2 regions of the Brevibacillus sp. SAFN-007a genome follow, and region 1 is predicted to be linked to the other one. Evidence: riboswitches for the same ligand, from Rfam matches in the RefSeq annotation. Region 1 holds a riboswitch; the other holds the start of a gene.
What was found. A riboswitch is a leader RNA that binds a small molecule or an ion and turns the genes downstream of it on or off. The one in region 1 is predicted to bind cyclic di-GMP.
Positions count from the first base shown of each region.

Region 2: linked by a shared signal. The riboswitch ahead of ggt (gamma-glutamyltransferase) and the one ahead of ACTHO6_RS19925 (GNAT family N-acetyltransferase) in region 1 are both predicted to bind cyclic di-GMP.

Region 1 covers NZ_JBQCKK010000029.1:26,005-29,709, reverse strand. Annotated here, with positions in the region: gene ACTHO6_RS19930 (methyl-accepting chemotaxis protein) at 1-508, opposite strand, end outside; gene ACTHO6_RS19925 (GNAT family N-acetyltransferase) at 510-1,061, opposite strand; cyclic di-GMP riboswitch class I at 1,221-1,304, opposite strand; gene ACTHO6_RS19920 (hypothetical protein) at 1,596-1,778, shown strand; gene ACTHO6_RS19915 (amino acid ABC transporter substrate-binding protein) at 2,002-2,778, shown strand; gene ACTHO6_RS19910 (amino acid ABC transporter permease) at 2,902-3,561, shown strand; gene ACTHO6_RS19905 (amino acid ABC transporter ATP-binding protein) at 3,576-3,705, shown strand, end outside.
Region 2 covers NZ_JBQCKK010000002.1:183,463-187,167, forward strand. Annotated here, with positions in the region: gene ggt (gamma-glutamyltransferase) at 23-1,741, opposite strand; cyclic di-GMP riboswitch class I at 1,922-2,010, opposite strand; gene ACTHO6_RS04275 (SET domain-containing protein) at 2,233-2,850, shown strand; gene ACTHO6_RS04280 (glutamine--tRNA ligase/YqeY domain fusion protein) at 2,935-3,705, shown strand, end outside.

The DNA of each region.
Region 1 (3,705 bases):
TTTCCTGTTGCAGCTTGTTGTTGAAAACGGCGTGCATCATGCTCGTAGCAGACACGAAGCAGAAGGCCAGCAGGTAGTACATCAGGTGTACCGGATCGGACGTGTAGAAAATCGCTTCGCCGTTGGTCAGGAAATAGTAGGTGACGATCCCGAGGGCCGCAAGGATGGTCAAGATGTTAATCAGTCTGTCCTGATAAATCCCCATGACCGCGACGAAGAACATGATCGTCATAATATTGACCAGCCAAGGGTCCAGTCCCACGATGACGAACATGAAAATGCCAATGACGGCAAAGTTGAAAAACTTCATGAACGGGGCCATCTTGTCCCGCAAGGCGGGCCGGTTGGAAAGGTAGGCAAACGGTGCCAGCACGCCGTACAAAATACCCAGCACGGTCAGAACGAAGGAGAACGGAACCCCCATGATGAGATTCACGATCTGGACGATGGTAATAATGCTCGCAAATACAATGACGACCCAGTTATTTCTTCTTTGTAAAAGTTCCATGTCAGCTAACCTCGACTTTTATTTGTTTGCAAAGCGTTTGATACCAGGCAAATTCGGGCTTGTCCTTGTTCAAATAGGCTTCTTGCAGGTGGAAGACGGTCGGGATGGCATTCGCCCCTTTGTAGAAGACCATGTCCTTCACTTGCGTTGCTCTGACGTTGTATTTCCGGTTAATCAACTGAAAAAAAGCCGGATCTGCCAAACCGACTGCATGCGTATATCCATGTTTTTCGGCATAATCGATCATGAGAGCTACTCCCCAACGTCCCAGCTTTCCGCGGAACTTGGGCAACACAGCGAAACTGTCCACTTCGACGACCTTCATATCCCGCGTCAAAACGTCCTGAAACAAGTTTTGCAGATAAGCAGAAGATTTTTCATGCGGTGTGAATTCGAATGTCCCGCCTGGTTCGTCCTCCTCGGACAGCAAAAGGTAGAGATCGGAGCCGCTTTTCGCGTATTCCATTTCAAAGCCCATAGAGGCCCAGACGCTTTCCTTGATTTGATGAAAAAGTGCCAAAGACTCTGCTGAATCAACCAGTTTGTACATCATACTCCACTCCATTTTTCTCTCTCTTTGTTTTCTCATGTACAAGGCTACTGTTGATCGATAAAAGGGCGCCTCCTTTCTTGCAGGTGAACATAAAAAAGGCCATTCCACATACGGAAACAGCCCAAAGGTACCATCATCTTTGCTACCATGTTCATGATGTATGGCAACCCGGCTGTCATGGTCAAAGACTTTAGACCCGTGGTTTTGCGTCGCCACCTTTCGATGACTTTGCCTTTGTCAGTCGTTTGCGAAAAATGTATAGAAGTGTCGAATTATGCAAAATATAATCCAAGAGATGCGGTCTTGTCAAGTTTTGGTAGGGTAAAGTGACCCATTGTTCGAAAACAGGCCGTACAGAATTGGTAGTTTCGGCAGAGAAATACGAGCGAAAAACGAGAGAGAAGATAGGAACAGAGTCAGGCTGCGCCGGGACTTTTTGCGAATCGCCAGGGGGGACTCGGACTAGTTTGCGGGGAGGCGTAACAAAATTTTCCCATCCGTCCGATAACTAGAAAGAACAGGAGGGATGCGAACATGAATCAGGCCAAAGCGATTGAATTCCACTTTTCCGGAGGCTCGCTGGTGCAGATCGAGACAACTGAACCGGAAGAAATTATCCAGATGGTCGCCAACCAAAAGGACGGGTGGCTGCAATACGATGACATCGTCATTAATGTCAGAAACGTTTCTTACATTAAAGTGCGGGATCTGGCGTAAGAGGCTGGCCTGCCCAAAAAGCCCTCGATAGACAGAGGGCTTTTTGGCATGGATGGGAGTAAATAAGCGGTTTGCCCATCCCGGAATGCTTTTCCTGTTCGCTTTTCTTTGCTAAAGTCTCGACTCTTTTCGCAGGATGTGCTATCATGATACCTTGTTAACGTATTACCACTTTATCAGAGTAAAATAAAGAGAAACAAGCTGAACAAGGGGGAGACTCATGATGAAAAAATTTGCTTTTCTGTCCTTGCTTTTCGGAGCCGTCTTTTCATTGGTAGTCGGTTGTTCCAGTGAGAAAACAGGCGCTGACGCCAATAAACTGATTATCGGAATCGACGACAAGTTTGCGCCCATGGGCTTTCGCGATGAGAACAACGAGCTGGTCGGCTTCGATATCGACTACGCCCGCGCTGCCGGTGAAAAGATGGGCAAGCAGGTTGAATTCCAGCCAATCGACTGGGGTTCCAAGGAATCTGAATTGAACAGCGGTCGGATCGATCTGATCTGGAACGGATACACGATCACGGATGAGCGAAAAGAAAAAGTGCTGTTCACGAAGCCGTATCTGAAAAATGCGCAGGTCGTGGTGACCCTGGCCAACTCGGAGATGACGAAGCTCGCGGATTTGTCGGGCAAGGTGGTCGGGCTGCAAAAGCTGTCCTCGGCCGCGGATGCGCTGAACGCAAGCGATTTGAAGCAGCAGGTCAAGTCGATCACCGAGTACCCGGACAACGTACTGGCACTCTCCGATTTGAAAATCGGTCGCGTCGATGCCGTGGTGATTGACCAGGTCGTGGCGGATTACTACATGACCAAGGAGAAGGGAACGTTCAAAAAGTTGGACGAATCGCTGTCGCCTGAAGAGTATGGCGTAGGAGTGAAAAAAGGCAACGAAGCGCTGTTGAACGAGCTGCAAAAAGCGCTTGACGCTCTCAACCAGGATGGAACCGCCGCGAAAATCTCGGAAAAATGGTTTGGCGAGGATCGCGTATTGAAATAAGGACAGAAACGATGGCTTCGCCAGAGAGAAGGGCGAAGCCACGCTTATGTCACGACGAAAGAACAAGGCCAGGCTCCCATCGGGAAAGCCAACGCCTACCTTATCCAAATAGGAGCATGGAATATGAGCGCAGATTACATCCTTTCGATTACAAAACCGATGCTGGAAGGAGCGCAGATGACGATTCTTTTATTTTTGATCGTCATTGCGCTGTCGATCCCTTTGGGCTTTCTCATTACCTTGTTGGCCAAAAGCAGTGTGAAGCCGCTGGCGTGGCTGGCGCACTCGTACGTGTACGTGATGCGCGGGACCCCGCTGCTTTTGCAGCTCTTGTTTATCTGCTTCGGTCTCCCGCTGTTGCCGGGGATCGGCGAATATTTGGTGATGGATCGCTTTGTCGCCGCCTGCGTCGGCTTTGTGTTGAACTACGCGGCTTACTTTGCGGAAATTTTCCGGGGCGGGCTGTTGTCCATCGACAAAGGCCAGTACGAGGCGGCGCAGGTACTCGGCTTCAACAAATGGCAGACGACGACCAAGATCATCCTGCCGCAAATGTTTCGCGTAGCGCTGCCCGCCGTCGCGAACGAATCGATCACGCTGGTCAAGGACACGGCGCTGCTCTATGCTGTTGCGGTGCCGGAGCTTTTGCATTTTGCGCAAACGGCTGTCAACCGCGATTTTACGATCGTTCCCTTTTTTATCGCGGGCGTCATCTACTTGCTGATGACTCTCGTGTTGACGTTGTTCTTTAGATGGCTGGAAAGAAGATTCAAATTCGAATAAAGGACGGGCGTGAAATGGCGATCATTCAAGTAAGCAATCTGAAAAAATCGTTTGGCGAGCTGGAAGTCTTGAAAAATGTCTCGTTTGAGATTAACAAGAATGATGTGGTCGCGGTGATCGGCCCGTCCGGTTCAGGAAAAAGCA
Region 2 (3,705 bases), on a different contig from region 1:
GATTCGGCAGTCTGACGAGCCATTAATATCCCATTGCCGCGCCTTCCCCGCGAGGGTCAGCGCCGCCAAATTTCACATTCGTTTGCGGGTCAATCAAAATCGCGCCGGATTGCCCCATCGTATCGGTGTAGGCAGCTTCCAGCTTTTCGACCGGATGGCCGCGTTTCACCAGTTCGTCGAGAACGTTCTGCGGAATGCGGCTTTCGACTTTCAGGTTGTTGGAGTCAGAGCCCCAGTTGCGGCCATGCAGCCATCTTGGCGCTTCGATCGCATCCTGGACGCTGAAGCCGAAGTCGACGATGCGGGTGACGAGCGCAGCCTGTGTCTGCGGCTGGCCTTCGCCTCCTTGTGTTCCGTAGAGCAGGTACGGCTTGTCTCCCTTAAAGAGCATGGCCGGGTTGATCGTGTGGAAGGTGCGCTTGCCCGGCTCCAGGTGATTGATATGATTCGGATCCAGGGAGAAGTAGCTTCCGCGGTTTTGCAAAAGAACGCCGGTGTCTTTCACGACGATGCCGGAGCCCCAGTCAAAATAGTGGCTCTGGATGATCGACACGGCATTTCCATCCTTGTCTACGACGCCAAACCACGTTGTGTCGCCTTTGGGATCGAGCGGCTCGACTGCTTTTGCCGCCTGTTTCATATCAATGCGCGCCGCCAGTTCCTTTCCGTGCTGCTTGGACAACAGCTCGTCCACAGGAATATCGGCAAATGCCGGGTCAGTCAGCCATTTGTCGCGGTCGGCAAAAGCTTGTTTGGTGGCTTCGACGATCGTGTGGTAGTAATCCGGCGTGCCTTCGCCCATGCTCTTGAGGTCGAAGTTGTTCAGCACGTTCAAAATCGAGAGCGAGGCCATGCCTTGGGAGTTTGGCGGCACATTGTACGCTTTGTAGCCGCGATAGTCCACCGTAATCGGATCGGCCCAGGTGGAGGTGTGCTGCTCAAAGTCTTTCAGCGTGAGCAATCCGCCGTTCTTTTGCAGGTCTGCTACGATTTTTTGCGCGACTTCGCCTTTGTAAAATCCGTCGGCGCCTTTTTGGGCAATGATTCGCAACGTTTTGGCAAGGTTCTGCTGCTTGAGAATTTCGCCTGGCGCATACGGCTCGCCATTTGGCTTCAGAAATGTTTGGCGGAAGCCCTCAAAGCGCTGGAGATTTTTCAGCTCGTTGTCTGTAGGGTCCGTTGCGTATTTGGTCCAGTACACCTGGTTGGGCGTGACGGGATAGCCGTTTTCCGCGTATCCGATGGCTGGCTCCAGCAGCTTGTGCCAAGGCAGGTTGCTGTTGCCCATGCTTTTGTGGGCGTAGTTGTAAGCTTCCCACCAGCCGGAAACCACTCCGGGAACGGTGTTGGCTGACTCGTAGCCGCGGGAAGGAATTTTGGTGTAGCCTTTGCTTTTGTAGTATTCGATGGTTGCTTTTTCGCCTGCTCGTCCGCTGCCGTTCAACGCTTTCAGCTCTTTTGTTTTGGCGTTGTAAATGAGCCAGAAGTTATCCCCGCCAATGGTCGTGTAGTGCGGATAGACGACGGCGAGAGTAGAAGCCGCGGTAATGGCGGCGTCTACTGCGTTTCCGCCGTCTTTCAGTGTTTTCAGGGCTGCAGCTGTAGCCAGATAGTGAGGGGTTGTGACCATGGCGTTTGGCGACATTGATGTGGGACGGTTGGCAGCCTGGGCCGGAGCGAATGCTGTCAGGCCGACGGCGGCAGTCAGAGCGAAGGTAGAAAGTTTTTTCCAGAATGACATCTCATGAGGCCTCCTAATGGGTGTGTAAAAGGATGTTAACAATCCGCCAGCTTCTTGCAGCCTCACCTCCTTACTCGCGACAAAACTTCCTCATTCATACAAAAATGGACAAAATTAGACATTTTGCGCACAAAAAAAGACCAATGATATAGGATCATTGGTCTTGTCCTACACCAATATTTCGGTAGCTGGCTGGCGTGTCCGCTCGTGCGGAGGTAGCCCCTGTAGCTTTGCGTCGCCGGATTTCCCCGGGTTTGCCGTTTCGATATCAATGAAAATATAATGCCATTGTTACAGGAAAAATTTCCTAAGGTCTGTTTGTCCATACTATAGACTATTTGTCGATGGGGGTAAATAGAAAAAATATTTTTATCCAGAAAAAATGAGCGATCAGGTAAACATGCGTTTTTCACCGACATTCACACACCTCTGTTGGCCGAACTGCTTATGATGGTAAAAAGGCACATTTGCCAAGGAGTGAAACAACGACCATGATGCATCCCGACACAGAGCTTCGCTATATCAACGATGAGATCGGGTACGGTGTGTTTGCGACAAAGCTCATTCCCAAAGGCACGATCGTCTGGGTCCAGGATGACCTCGATCAGGTATTAGACCCGGCCTTTGTGGAAAAACTGGACCCATTGAGAAAACAGGATGTGCAAAAATATTCGTTCAAGAATCAATTCGGCAAATACATCCTCTGCTGGGATAAGGCGCGGTATGTCAATCATAGCTTCCATGCGACCTGCGTAGCGACGATGTACGATTTGGAGCTGGCAGCACGGGACATTTTACCCGGCGAGGAGCTGACCGATGATTACGGGACGCTGAACCTGGATGAACCGTTCGATTGTTTGCCGGAGCCCGGTACGAGTCGCTCAAGGGTCATGCCCGACGATCTGCTTCGCTATTATCGTCAATGGGATGAGATTGCCGCCGCCGCCTTCGAGCGTTTCAATCAAGTTGAACAGCCGCTGCTTCATCTCGTACGACCGAAGCATTTGCAAACCATTCGCGGCATTACCGAGCAGCAGCGGTCCCTCGACTCGATCATTTCGCTGTATTGCCAGCCGCAATCGCAATGGTCAAAAGAGCAGGAGTGGTAGACGCAGCGGGCCGGACAACGGCCCGATTTTGTTGAACTCTCGGAGGAGAATCAGTATTATGGAATGTAAAGGTGAAGTGAAAGGTTGATTTCATTGGAAAACAAGGTAGCGTCATCCAATTTTATCCGCAATATCGTGATTGACGACCTGCAATCAGGCAAGGTCAAGGAAGTCATTACCCGCTTTCCGCCGGAGCCGAACGGGTATCTTCATATTGGACATGCAAAAGCCATCTGCCTGAACTTTGAGCTGGCAAGCGAATTCAATGGCAAAGCCCATCTCCGTTTTGACGATACCAATCCGGTGAAAGAAGACAAGGAGTACGTGGAAGCGATCAAAACAGACGTCAAATGGCTGGGCTTTGAGTGGGACGGGCTGTTTTTTGCATCGGATTACTTTGAAGAGATGTACCAGCGTGCGGTGCTGTTGATTCAAAAAGGCAAAGCCTACGTGGACGACTTGTCTGCCGAAGAGATACGCAAACTGCGCGGAACGTTGACCGAGCCGGGGGTAGACAGTCCGTACCGCAACCGTTCCGTGGAGGAAAACCTCGACCTGTTCGCACGTATGCGCAACGGGGAGTTCAAGGACGGGGAAAAAGTGCTGCGTGCCAAAATCGACATGGCGTCTCCGAACATCAACATGCGCGATCCGGTTTTGTACCGCATTTCCCATGCGACACACCACAACACGGGAGACAAATGGTGCATCTATCCGATGTACGACTACGCGCATCCGTTGGAGGATGCGATTGAAGGCGTGACGCACTCGCTCTGCTCGCTCGAATTCGAAGACCATCGTCCCCTGTACGACTGGGTGATCCGAGAGTGCGAGATGGAACACGTTCCCCGCCAG